Linked DNA regions of Flectobacillus major DSM 103. The protein of the gene in region 2 interacts with the protein of the main gene of each other region in a pairwise test. Links are inferred from orthologs where the notes say so. Each region holds a gene or a part of one and is shown on either strand. Other genes may lie near its edges.

Region 1 (6,481 bases), 3.5 Mb from region 2 along the record:
CTTATCATTGGTACACCCTATGTAGTATTTATTTAGCTATATTGGGCAGAATTCTAATCTTTCTTTGAGTTGCCACTAAAAGTAAATATCAAACGATTAATAGGTCTGATACTATCAGTTGTATTAGTGATTACGGCTATTTGGGTTGCCAATACAATTCATAGCAAGCAAAAATGTAAAAAGGTTAATGTAGTAATAGAAGGGGAAGGAAATCATCGCTTGCTAAAGCCTTACGAAATTAGTTCGGTGGTTGTTGGGGCACCTAGTGAAAGCCCCGAAGGCAAACCTTTTAATCGAATTAACTTTAAGAAAATAGAACAAAAAGTACTTAAAAATCCGCTTGTTAAGTCATGTCAAGTACATCGTGATTTAAGTGGAGATATGACAATATCAGTTCAAGAACATACGCCTATTGCCAGAGTTATCAATGCCAAAACGTCCAATCACCTACAAAATGATAATTATGTAGCAGAAGATGGAACGTTTATTGGTGTTTCACCACATTATACCGCTAGGGTTTTGTTGCTTTCGGGGGGCTATCTCGACAACAAGACATCTCTGCAAGATAGTAAAAGTAAATCGATTATAGACTTGGTGAAGTTTATTCGAGCCGACGATTTTTGGCGTGCTCAAATTGCCCAAATTATTATTGAAAAAGATGGTGGAATTACATTATTACCCGAAATAGGTAGCCATCTGATAGAGTTTGGTTTGGCAATAGACCTTGAAGTGAAATTTAAGAAAATAAAAATATTATATCAAGAGATTCTTCCAGTAAAAGGCTGGGAAACGTATAAAAAAATTAGTGTAAAATACAGGAATCAGATTGTTTGTGAATAGGGTTTTTCAGGGGAGACCACCATGTGCTGTACTTAGAACTAAAAATCATACAAATGAGTTTAGTGATATAGTATTATTACATATTTTAATTCTAATCTGAAAAGCCACTAAAACTTCTAAATCCCATGAGTGAGATTATTGTTGGATTGGACATAGGCAGCAAGCAGGTAAGCGTTGTAGCTGGTAGGCTCGACAACTTGGGAAAGTTGGAGATACTTGGTTTGGGTAAAGCCGATACCACGGGGCAGGTTTCTAAGGGGGTTGTCTTGAATGTGAATAAAACTATTGAGGCTGTCAGAAATGCTATTGAACAGGTAGAAGTACAGGCCAATATAGATATTCGTGGCGTAATAGCAAGTGTTGCAGGGCCCAATATTATTGGTACTAAACACAAGGCAATGATTACTCGTAACACCTCGGGCGAGGAGGTTACTGTAACTGATGTTGACCAAGTTGCGAGTGATGCCGAACGTACTTTTATTTCTCAAGGAAATTCTATTGTACATACGCTTCCTCAAGAATACGTGGTAGATTCAAGCACTGGTATTCAAGAACCTGTTGGTATTAGCGGCCTAAAACTGCAAGGTGATTTTCTTATGATAACATCACCTACTTTGGCATTGGACAAAACCAAGCGTTGTATCGAACGTGCCAAAGATAAAATGGAGATTGAAGGCGGATTAGTATTCTCGCCTTTGGCTGCTTCATTGGCAGTTTTATCAAACCAAGAAAAAAAGAGTGGCGTTGCCCTTGTCGACATTGGTAGTGGAACAACCGAAATTGTTATTTTTTACAAAAATATTGTTCGCTATATTTCGGTACTTCCTTTTGCTGGCGATATTATTTCGGCCGATATTGAGCAAGGTTGTAATGTGTCAAACGAACACGCCGAAGTCCTAAAAGTTAAGTTTGGTAATGCTCTTGCTTCTCAAGTACCATTTGAGGAAACTATTTCTATTCCTGGTATCAATGGCCGTAAACCGAAAGTTGTATCAGTCAAAAACTTGTCGATTATTATCGAAGAGCGCTTGAAAGAAATAGCTGCATTGGTTGTCGCCGAAATTAGCCGTTCGGGCTATGGCAATCGTTTATCTTGTGGTATTGTACTTACAGGTGGAAGTGTCCAAATGCCTAACATTTGTGAGCTGTTTGAACGTGTAACAGGTCGTGATGTAAGAATTGGATATCCAAACGAAAACCTCGGAAAAAGCCTTACCGAAGAAATCAAAAATCCTGTTTATGCTACCGCAGTAGGATTGGTTTGGAATGGTATTCGCTCTGTAGATGACCGTGAAGATAGCTATAAAGAGCTTCGCAAGTCTGCTCCTAAGGTATCTACAATCAGCCCAATACAACCTTCTACTAATGGACGACCTACAAAAAAAGAGGTTGAAAAAGATGATAGGGAAAAAGAAAAGAAAAATGGCGGTTGGGGTATTTTGAACGGATTGAAAAAAATAGGAACCAAATTACTTGGCGACGACCTCGGCGATTCTGATAAGTACTAATTATTATTTTACCCAAAGACAATCCTTACGAAGATATTTTAAACTATAAAAATCTTCTTTATAAAAAAGTCAGCGTATATCTATATTTTTTTGGTATAGATAGGAATGTACGAACCGACAAAAATAGCAATAAAACTTACCAATAAACCTACCAGCGAAGCTGGAATAATGGTTTCGTAAACAAAATTGCAGACAAACCATGTACCAAACCCCAATGTCATAGAGGCGATACAACCCAAGGCATTTGCTTTTTTCCAGTACAAACCTACTGTTAAAGGTACAAATAGTGAAACCAAACTAAAGGCCGATGATTCGCCCACTAGCTCGAAAATATTTTGTCGTGCAGTGGCCATCCAGATACTTGAGAAGGTTACTAGTACTACCGATACTCGTATAGTAAGTAATAGCTGCTGGTCGGTAATACGAGGAAAATGGGGCTTGACAAGGTTTTCGCCAATAACCGATGCAGGGGCGAGTATTGCACCACTGGTAGTACTGAGAACGGCTGAAATTAAAGCTCCAAAAAATAAAATTTGCATAAAGGTACTGGTATGCTCAATCACCATGTTTGGAATAATCATGCGTTGATCTTTAGCCATTAATTCTGGATGTAGATACTTGGCTATCAGTGCAATTAATAATGGAAGAAAGGCGACGCTAATATATAATACCCCTGCCGTAATCGATGATTTTACAGCAGTGTCTTCGTCTTTTGATGCCATTACTCGTTGAAAAATATCTTGTTGTGGAATAGACCCCAGTCCAACAGTAATCCATGCGGTAAAGTACTCGGCCGAACTGAGCCATGTAAATTCGTGTGGAATAGGTCTGAAAAAGCCTGTAGGTGTTTGTGCCAAAACAGGCTGAAGCCCTCCTGTTTTATTGACAAGAATAACCACCAAAATAACAAGCCCAATAATCAGTAATATATTATGAAAAAAGTCGGTAATCGATACCGACCACATACCACCCATAAGTGTATAGGTCATTACCAAAGCGGCACTTACCCAAATACCCGTAGCAAGTGGCCAGCCCAAAATAACTTCTAACACAGTACCCATGGCGATAAGCTGAGCTGCAATCCAGCCAAAATAAGAAGGAACCATCAATATAGCCGAAACGTATTCGGCCGCTCCTCCAAAACGAATTTTGAAATAATCACAAAAGGTAAGAATATTGAGCCTATAGAAAATTCGTGCATAAAATACCCCTACCAGAATCAGGCACAAGGCTGCACCAAAAGGTTCTTCTATTACGCCCAGAATACCATGATTGATAAATTCGGTAGGAGCTCCCATCATTGTTTCCGAGCCAAACCAAGTAGCAAAGGTTACCATCGACGACAAACCAAAAGATAGTCCTCTTCCTGCCAATACAAAATCTTCAGTACTTGAAATTTTCTTGGAAGCCCACCAGCCAATCAAAAGATTGATAGACAGGTAAATAGTAATAAAACCAATAAGCATTTTTGTGTTGGTTGGCTGCTATGGTGAATAGCGTAAAGTCATAAAAAAGTCAGCTCTAAATAAGAGCTGACCATACAAAAACAATTTCTAATAAAGAATATGTTTTACCTAAAACTGTTCTACAGTCGAGAAGAAAAATGCTCCTTCAATAGCCGCATTTTCATCTGAATCTGAGCCATGAATAGCATTGGCACTCATCGATTTTGCAAATAATTTACGAATTGTTCCTTCATCAGCTTTGCTAGGGTCGGTAGCACCAATCAATTTACGGAAATCAGCTACAGCATTTTCTTTTTCCAAAATCATAGGTACAATAGGGCCAGAAGACATATACTGACACAACTCGCCATAGAAAGGTCTTTCTGCATGAACCTCATAAAATTTTCCTGCAAGTTCTGGTGTTAGCAAAGTTTTTTTCAAGGCAATGATTTTAAAGCCTGCTTCTTCAATCAATTTGATAATTGCTCCTGAGTTACCATCTGCTACTGCATCAGGCTTTAGCATTGTGAATGTTCTGTTCGTTGCCATAAAATGGGTGTTGATTAAGTTTAATACAAAAATACAGGGGAATATGCCAAGTTCCAAGCTTTGTGTTTGGGAGAATAGCGTAAAATATAAGTAATATTTTTCTTATCAATAATCTACTAAATCTAATCATTACCACGCTTGTAGGGTATATCTCAAAAAAAACCAAGGGTAAAACGTGGTAGTTAAACACAACAATTTAACTAAATTAGTTGTAAAATAAGCTAATATTTTAAAAATCTGTACCCTATAAATTATAAACTGTAAACTATTGGCTAACTTTGTAACTTTGTAAATAAAAAACCCTAATTTTTCCCTTTGTAAAAGGAATTACTATAATGCAAAATTTTGAAGCCTTTCGTGAGATAATCGCTACTCCGCAAAAAATTGTGATTACCACTCACTTCAAACCCGATGCAGATGCACTAGGCTCTTCTTTAGGTTTGGCTGGGTACCTCAAGAAAAAAGGACATCAAGTACAGGTAATAACTCCTTCTGATTATCCCAAGTTTCTATTCTGGATGCAAGGGCATGAAGATGTTCTTAATTATGAGGACTTCAAGGTTCAGAGAAAAGCTAGCCAACTTATCGCCGATGCCGATATGATTTTTTGTTTAGACTTTTCGGCATTATCACGTATCGAGTCGATGGCCGATGTGGTTAGAAAGTCGAAAGCTACAAAAGTGATGATAGACCACCATATCAATCCAGAAAACTTTGCTACTTTTGTTTACCACGATGCTAAAGCCGCAGCTACGGCTCAATTAATATTTCAATTAATTGTTTTGCTAGGCGATAAACACCTAATTGATATTCCAATGGGCGAATGCCTTTATGCTGGTATCATGACCGACACAGGTTCGTTTAGGCACCCAAGTACAACCCCCGAAGTACACCGAATTGCTGCTGATATTATGGAAATAGGCGTTAATACCAATCGAGTACACCGCCGTATTTATGATAGTACTAGTTTGGATAGGCTCAAGTTTTTGGGATACGTTCTTTCCGAAAAAATGGTAGTTGTACCCGAATACCGAATCGTGTATTTTGTGGTAACGGCCGAAGAACTAAAACAGTTTAATTCGCAAACAGGCGATACCGAGGGGATAGTCAACTATGGGCTACAAATAGATGGAATTGTGATGTCAGTAATAATTGTTGACCGTCCTGAAGCCATCAAAATGTCGTTCCGTTCAGTTGAAGAATTTGCTGTTAATGGTTTGGCATCAAAACATTTTAGTGGTGGTGGCCATAAAAATGCAGCAGGAGGCAAAACTACAGGCTTGGGTGTAGAAGCTACGATTCAAAAATTATTGAATTTATTGCCCGAATATAAAAATGAGCTTTTGAGTGTACCTCGTTAACAATAAAGTGTTGAATCAAATTTAATATTAATAATAAACTAGAAAAATGTTTAAAAAACTCAGTGTAGTTATGTTGGCTGCCGGTTTGGTAGTAGCTTGTAACAAAAACCGTGTAGAGGTAATCGAGAACGTGAAAATCCAGATTCATAGCCATGATGAAAAGGCTAAGAAATTAAAAGATGGCGATATTATTACTTTTACTGCAAAAATTTATAACAGTGCAGATTCGTTGTTGCAAGAGTCACCTGCCTCAAACCCAGCACGTGCCATGGTTCAGCCAGCAGGTGCATCGGGGTTTAAAGGTAGCTTTGAAGATGGGCTAAGATTACTTTCTTTAGGAGACAGTGCAACCATTTTCGTTCCAGTAGACTCTTTATCAAAAGGAGCACATCAATTACCTCCATTTATCAAAAAAGGAACAGATTTAAAATACTCTGTTAAAATCGTAAAAGTACAATCTCGTGCCGAATTTGATAAAGATATGGCCGCTACTGCACAAAAAGAAAAAGTAGCAGCCGAAGAGCGTAAAGCAAAGCTTCCTGAATTGATTGCAGATTATATTAGTAAGTCTGGTAAAACATTCAAAACAACCGCTTCGGGCTTGTACTATTCTATTTCACAAGAAGGAACAGGGGCAAATCCTAAAAATGGCGATGTTTGTAAGTGTTTATATGTAGGAAAATTCTTAGACGGAAAAATCTTTGACCAAAGCAAACAACCTGTCGATATGCCAATCGGTCAGATGATTCCTGGCTTCAATGAAGCGCTAACACTATTG
Region 2 (6,628 bases):
TGCCTTTATTTAGGATTTATGCCCAGCGAGCAGGTTTAGGAAACGGCCAAACTGCCTTGGTTTTGGCTTCTTATATTTCGGGGATGTTGCCTTGTTATATCTTTTTAGGAGGTATTTCGGATAAAGTAGGGCGTAAACCTATTATGTTATTGAGCGTTATTTTTGCTTTTATTGCTACAAGTATTATTACCGCTTTTCCAGATGTTTATGCTTTGATATTTGCCCGATTTTTTCAGGGAATATCTTTGGGGCTGAGTATGGGGACAGGGACAGCATACTTGACCGAGATTTTAAAATCAGAGAAAAATCCTGCTACTCAAGCAGCCAATTTGGCTTCATTTTCTACAGCAATAGGGTTTAGTGGAGGAGCTTTGGCCACTACTTTATTGCTGTTACAAGAGTTTACTCTTGTGCCACTGAGCTATTATATTTTGTTGGTAATTACCTTTGTTGGCCTAGTACTGATGATTAAATTACCCAATTTGCCCCCGATAGGAGGAAAGGTTATGCGTTTGCCTTATTTTCCAGATGGCTCGTTTGCTGTCAATATGGGTATTGGTATTTGTTGGGCTATTACGGGTACTATTATTGCTATTGTACCAGGGCAGTTGGCTCACATGGGGCTTTCTGCTTTTGCGGGCTTTTGTTTGGTACTGATTAATTGGACAGGAGCTTTCTTACAACCTTTTATTCGAGAACTTAACCCGCAAAAATCTGTCAAAATTGGTTTTATATTACTACCAATAGGTTTTGGGCTAATCATTGCTGGATGTGCTTATGAGCAATTCTGGATTATATTATCGGGTACAGCTATGATTGGGATGTCGGCATACGGGTTTAATTATTTGGGTGGTTTGGCTATTATTGCCAACTTGGGTGGGGCCCAACGTGCTAGAGCCGTGGCGGGATATATGTTTTTTGGATATATTGGCTTTGGTATTCCCGTAATTTTGTTGGGTTATTTGTCCGATGCTCTAGGTATTGTAAATGCTTTGTTGTTGTTTGAGGTAGTGATTATAGCATTGGTAGCCTATTTTATTAATAAAATAGGAACTAAATAGGAGTAATTAATGAGGCTTTTCGCACCTAAAATTTGAGTGTAAAATGCTGTTTGGGCTGTTTGTTACGAAAAAATACTAAACCTACAAAAAACAAATCTATTGTTATAAATACCTTGGGATGAGCCTTGATATATTGCCAGGCCTGATACATTTCGCTAGACCAATGAATGTCATCAAAAACAAATAACGACGAAGCTGTAGCCTTATTCAAGCAAGCTTCAAAGTACTGGATAGTGGGTTCGTACCTATGATTGGCATCAAAAAACGCAAAGTCTATCTGAGGTACTTGCTCGATTTGATTTTGTAACGTTTCGTTTAAATTGCCTATTACAAGTGTGATATTATTGGCTTGAAGTTGCTCAAAATGTTTTTGGGCATACGCTGCTGTTTGTGGGCATCCTTCAAAAGTAAAAACCTGAGCCTGTGGGTTGCCATGAGCTTGGTATAACGTAGTAAGCCCAAGTGATGTCCCTAGATCGAAAATAACTTGAGGTTGAAAAAATTTCACCAAGCGATAAAGCAGTTGCCCAAATTTGCTAGGCTTTTGGGCGCTACGGGCAATCTGTCCGATAGTTCTTTGATTATTTTTATAGACTCGCGAGCCTGCCCCAAAATCAGTAATAGTAATACTACTGGTATTGTGAAGAAGGCTTTTACGAAGTTGCTCGATCTGAGCAAACAAGCTTTGATTTCCTTCAATATTACGAGGGGTATTGGCATCGTCAGGAATCATTCTGACGAGTTGGAAATACTTACTTTTACTCGACTTAATAACCCGACAATATAGTTCAAAAACAAATGGAGAGTGTATCGAATGCTCGTCCTTGGCTTTTATAAGGTATTTGAGATAATGCTGAATCAATGGTTATACTTTGTTAACTGAAGGCAGATGCCTAATTGAGACGGTAGGGGGCTGTCATGGTAAAATCAGGAATAACTACATTGAATAGTTTGCCATCAAATACCCTTTCCATTTGGTAAGTACCAGCCATTTTGCCAATAGAAGTATTGAGGTTACAACCACTCGAATACTCGTGCGATTGCCCTGGTTCAAGGGTGGGTTGTTGACCAACTACCCCCTCACCTTCTACTTCACGAATAAGGCCATTGGCATCATAAATATACCAGTGTCTGCGAAGTAGCTTAACTGTAAAATCACTTTCATTTTCAATTTTGATTTTGTAAGAAAATACAAAATGAGCATGATATGGATTAGAATATTCAGCTTGATATTCTGTTACCACACTTACTTTTACACCGTGAGTTATTGCCGATACCATAGATATAATATTCAAAAAGTTCCGAACTTCTTAAGTTTTGTTTACCAACACGACCCCTCAAATCATCCATTGGTAGGGTTGCTAAGCGAGTTGGCTGTTGAGTGATTCACTATTGAGTAGTTAGATAAATCCTATATTTGAAGTAATGATGTCCAAAGAATTTGGGCTTTTGCTTCAGAAATTATAGAATACCCCACTGTTGAATCTCAAAATATTGTACTGATTATTAAGTACTCTGTACTTAATAGCAGCACTACAAAATAAATGGAGTAAATAGTCAAAAACACACACAGAATTAAAAAATCAACCTTCTTTCGTTTTTGTGTTTTCTATATTAACCCTATAAAATTAAAGATAATTCCTTGAAACAGTAACCATCCTCATTTAAAAGTTATTGTGTGCAAAGCTAAAATACGTAGATTTGCTACAAATCTACATGAGGAAATTTGATTTAGAAGAATGGATACTTACAAAAATTAATAAGATAAGAAAACTGTATTTTTGCCAAATCAGATAAACACTACTAAAGATGCCTTATTACCAATAATTTAGGGGTTATTATTTTGGGGTATAAAGCTATACAAACGAAAGAAGAGATTTCAGCTTTAATATTTTATAAGTCAACAAAACACTTTTTTCTACGTATTTTATAATGTAGTCATTTTGTCCAATTCTAGGTTTGTAGTTTCAAGTGTGTGTGCTTTGTCTTAATTTTACAAAATTATCATCTATATGAATGTAAAAATTGCTGAGTCTTGGAAAACAAGGCTTGCTGATGAATTTGAAAAGCCTTATTTCACCAATTTGGTAACATTTGTCAAAAACGAATACGCCAATCATGTGGTGTATCCTCCAGGGAAATTGATTTTTAATGCCTTCGATAAATGTTCTTTTGACGATACCAAAGTAGTTATTTTAGGTCAAGACCCCTATCATGGGCCACGTCAAGCAATGGGTTTGTCGTTTTCGGTAAACGATGGTGTGGCACTACCTCCGTCATTGGTCAATATTTTCAAAGAAATTAAAGATGATTTGGGAATAGATATGCCTACTTCGGGTAATCTCGAACGCTGGGCAACACAAGGCGTTTTGTTGCTCAATGCTACGCTTACGGTACGGGCAAGTACGGCTGGCTCTCACCAAAAACAAGGTTGGGAGCAGTTTACAGATGCTGTTATTAAGCGTATTTCAGACGAAAAAGAAGGGGTAGTATTTATGCTTTGGGGAAAATATGCCCAAGATAAAGGGGCTGTAATCAATACCCAGAAACACCTTGTTTTGAAATCGAAACACCCTTCGCCTATGTCGGCCAACCAAGGTGGATGGTTTGGCAACAAGCATTTTTCGCAGGCCAATGTGTATCTTGAAAAAAATGGGCAAAAAACTATAGAATGGTGATAGAATAGATGAATGGTAAGTTATGTGGATGTAAGTGTTTTTTAAAAGCTATATTTTTTCAAAACCATCATTAATGCTCAATGAATCATTAGATTAGTGTTCACTCCACGAAATAAATACCTCCCAATTCCCTAAATCACACAATTACATTAAAAACACTATTCAACTCAGATGAAAACACACAATCTTATCTCAAAAACACTTTTCATTTTACTATTACTTGTATCATTTGTAGGTTTTACGCAAAATCAATTTGAAAAAGAGATACTCGCTTTTGAAAAGCAAGATTCGCTAAAAATGCCTGTACCTCAAAAAATATTGTTGGTAGGTAGTTCTTCTTTACGGCTTTGGAATACTTGGCAGCAAGATTTGCAAGGTTTTCCTGTTATCAATCGAGGTTTTGGAGGCTCGCAAATGAGCGATGCCAATTATTATTTTGATAGAATTGTGTCAAAATACAAACCCGCTTTAATTCTATTGTATGAAGGTGACAACGATATTAATGCAGGTAAATCTCCTGAAGTAGTATTTGCCGACTTTAAAGAATTTGTAGGAAAAGTAAAAACACAATTGCCCAAAACCAAGGTAGTTTATATTTCTATTCGTCCAAGTTTGGCACGATTGGCGGCATTAGAAAAACAAAAACTGGCCAACCGTTTGATTGATGATTATTGTAAAAAAGAGAAAAAACTCAAATACCTGAATGTTCATGACGATTTCTTTTTACCTTCTGGCGAGCTAATGCCAGATATATTTGTGGCTGATAAGCTTCACCTAAATGCCAAAGGGTATACTATCTGGACCAAAAAAGTACGAGGATACCTAGAGAAAAACTGGAAAAAATAAGTTATAGATACATCTGTTTTAGACAGAGTTACGTATATTATTATGTTGTCTAATAGCTCTGAAAATTATATGAAAAAAATATTAATTACTTGCTTATTATTTGGTATAAGCTTAGTTGCTCAATCACAGCAGGCTGTTATCAATATCAATACAACAAATGCAATTGGTGATACCCTCAGGGTTTTGTACGACCCTCTGTATTTGGGCATAAAACCCCAAACACAACAGTTTGTTATTGATAAAAGCAACCAAGGGAATAGTTTTCAGGTAGGAATAGCCAGCGAGGGAATCGTTGAGATAAGATATAAGCAATATCAACTGCTGATATATTTGACGCATGCCAACCAAACTACGATTGCGTTTGACGGCAAAGATTTTCAAAAATCGTTAGTAATCAAGGGCGATCAAGCTTTAGAAAATCATTTTTTGAATGGATTCTACCAAAAATTTGCTGATAATTTTAGTTCGCCTAAAGTACTGGCCAATGCCCAAAATATACCCATTGATACTTGGGAAATGGAGCTGTTTGATGCCAAAAAAGCTCAATCTGATTACTACAAAAAGTATGTGGATTATCCGAAGTTTTCAGCATCGTTCAAGCGTTATCTCGAAAACCAAATTCGCTGGAATTATTGGTATTATATGGTGGCCTATCCAATTGTCAGAGGCAATGCCAATACGACACAAACCAAAGTGATGTCGTTACCTAGCTCGTTGTTGGAGGGTTTAGATACCAAAAAGATTACCGACGATGCCCTAATCGCGTCTTCTTATCGCAATTTCTTGGTGTATTATGTTACCTATTTCAATTCAAAAAGCCATGATTTTGAGAAATATAAAGATATGAGTAAGGCCATGATAGACAAGCATAAGTTTGCCCGTGAAAATCTACCAATTCAGTCATATCAGTTTTTCTTGGCGTATCTGCTTTATACCCAGTGCGACCAAGTGCTACCTTCGGTGGCTCGAAATACTTTTGAAGCTCTTAGCGTAACCCCCGATGCCGATAGAGTGGCATTGTTGGTAAAGGAAAAATGCAATGATATATTGACGAAGAAAGAAGTAGTGGTACAACCAGCCCCTAAAGGCGATAAAAGTAATTCTTTCAAAGCTATTTCGCTGCAAGGCGATACCATATCGTTGGCGAGTCTAAAAGGGAAAGTAGTATATATAGATTTTTGGGCATCGTGGTGCAAGCCTTGTATTCAGGAGTTTCCTTTCTCTAAGTTGCTCTACGACAAATTCTCTAACAAGCAGAAAAAAGATATAGTATTTTTATATATTTCGATTGATGAATATGAGCAGAATTGGAAAAAAGGTGTTCAAAACTACAATTTACAAAATGGACTAAATTTACATTCGGTAGGAGGCTGGGAGTCGAATGCGGCAAAGGTGTTTAATATTCAGTCTATCCCAAGGTATATTATGATTAATAAAAAGGGTGAAATTGTACAAAAAGAGGCCAAGCGACCAAGCGACCCTCGTATATTCGACGAACTAATACAATTATTGGAAGCCAAATAGAAGCAGGCTTTCAGAACTATTGGGTTGATATAGCCAAAGCTTTTATCTTGTCCGAGATATTCTATTCTTGGACAAGATAAAAGAAGCAACACTTCACAAATTTGCTATAACTCCTGTAGCAAGCTTGCAAAGAATACATATTTTCCTCGATAACGCTCATCTACTTTTTGGATAATATCATCAAAATGAACCGTTTCAAACGTCTCGAAAGTTTCGGGTGTTTCAAAAGAATATTGAAACGAAAAAGTAGAACCTCCATTATTCACTTCTGTTAATAATTTGAGAACTTTGAAACTGGTTGGTAAACCTGTTTGCATAACCGCAGGAACATGGTTTGATTTCATCCATTGAAGAAAATCTAACTCCTCGTTGGTATCGATATTGAAAGTAATATTATGTAATAACATGGCATAAAAATTAAAATCCATTACCTTGAATTAGGTAATGGATTTTGCAAAAATACAACAAAAAAACTGAATCAGTTTATTGGTTGGCAAGTTTTCGGATTTCGTCAAACTT

The links.
Region 1: the proteins of ung (region 2) and FLEMA_RS0148225 interact in binary tests that used the Escherichia coli proteins (3 or more experiments, as listed by UniProt). The link is inferred for Flectobacillus major DSM 103 from one-to-one orthologs.

What each region holds. Positions count from the first base shown.
Region 1 is NZ_KE386491.1:4,387,759-4,394,239, forward strand. What follows is about bases 2,633-5,434. They hold FLEMA_RS0148225 (nucleoside-diphosphate kinase), read right to left. Parts: upstream 4,343-5,434; coding sequence 3,923-4,342; downstream 2,633-3,922. Other genes in these bases: FLEMA_RS0148220 (high affinity choline transporter 1), read right to left, coding at 2,633-3,814; FLEMA_RS73165 (DHH family phosphoesterase), read left to right, coding at 4,678-5,434. Outside these bases: FLEMA_RS73155 (cell division protein FtsQ/DivIB), read left to right, coding at 70-840; cell division protein FtsA, read left to right, coding at 966-2,348; more of FLEMA_RS0148220, read right to left, coding at 2,429-2,632; more of FLEMA_RS73165, read left to right, coding at 5,435-5,703; FLEMA_RS73170 (FKBP-type peptidyl-prolyl cis-trans isomerase), read left to right, coding at 5,750-6,481. UniProt on the Escherichia coli protein: Major role in the synthesis of nucleoside triphosphates other than ATP. The ATP gamma phosphate is transferred to the NDP beta phosphate via a ping-pong mechanism, using a phosphorylated active-site intermediate.
Region 2 is NZ_KE386491.1:857,206-863,833, forward strand. The notes cover bases 1,958-4,906. They hold ung (uracil-DNA glycosylase), read left to right. Parts: upstream 1,958-3,073; coding sequence 3,074-3,739; downstream 3,740-4,906. Other genes in these bases: apaG (Co2+/Mg2+ efflux facilitator ApaG/CorD), read right to left, coding at 1,958-2,341; FLEMA_RS0105415 (GDSL-type esterase/lipase family protein), read left to right, coding at 3,911-4,585; FLEMA_RS67580 (TlpA family protein disulfide reductase), read left to right, coding at 4,655-4,906. Outside these bases: FLEMA_RS0105395 (MFS transporter), read left to right, coding at 1-1,061; FLEMA_RS0105400 (O-methyltransferase), read right to left, coding at 1,087-1,923; more of apaG, read right to left, coding at 1,955-1,957; more of FLEMA_RS67580, read left to right, coding at 4,907-6,109; FLEMA_RS0105425 (DUF4286 family protein), read right to left, coding at 6,214-6,516; FLEMA_RS0105430 (WG repeat-containing protein), read right to left, coding at 6,593-6,628. UniProt on the Escherichia coli protein: Excises uracil residues from the DNA which can arise as a result of misincorporation of dUMP residues by DNA polymerase or due to deamination of cytosine.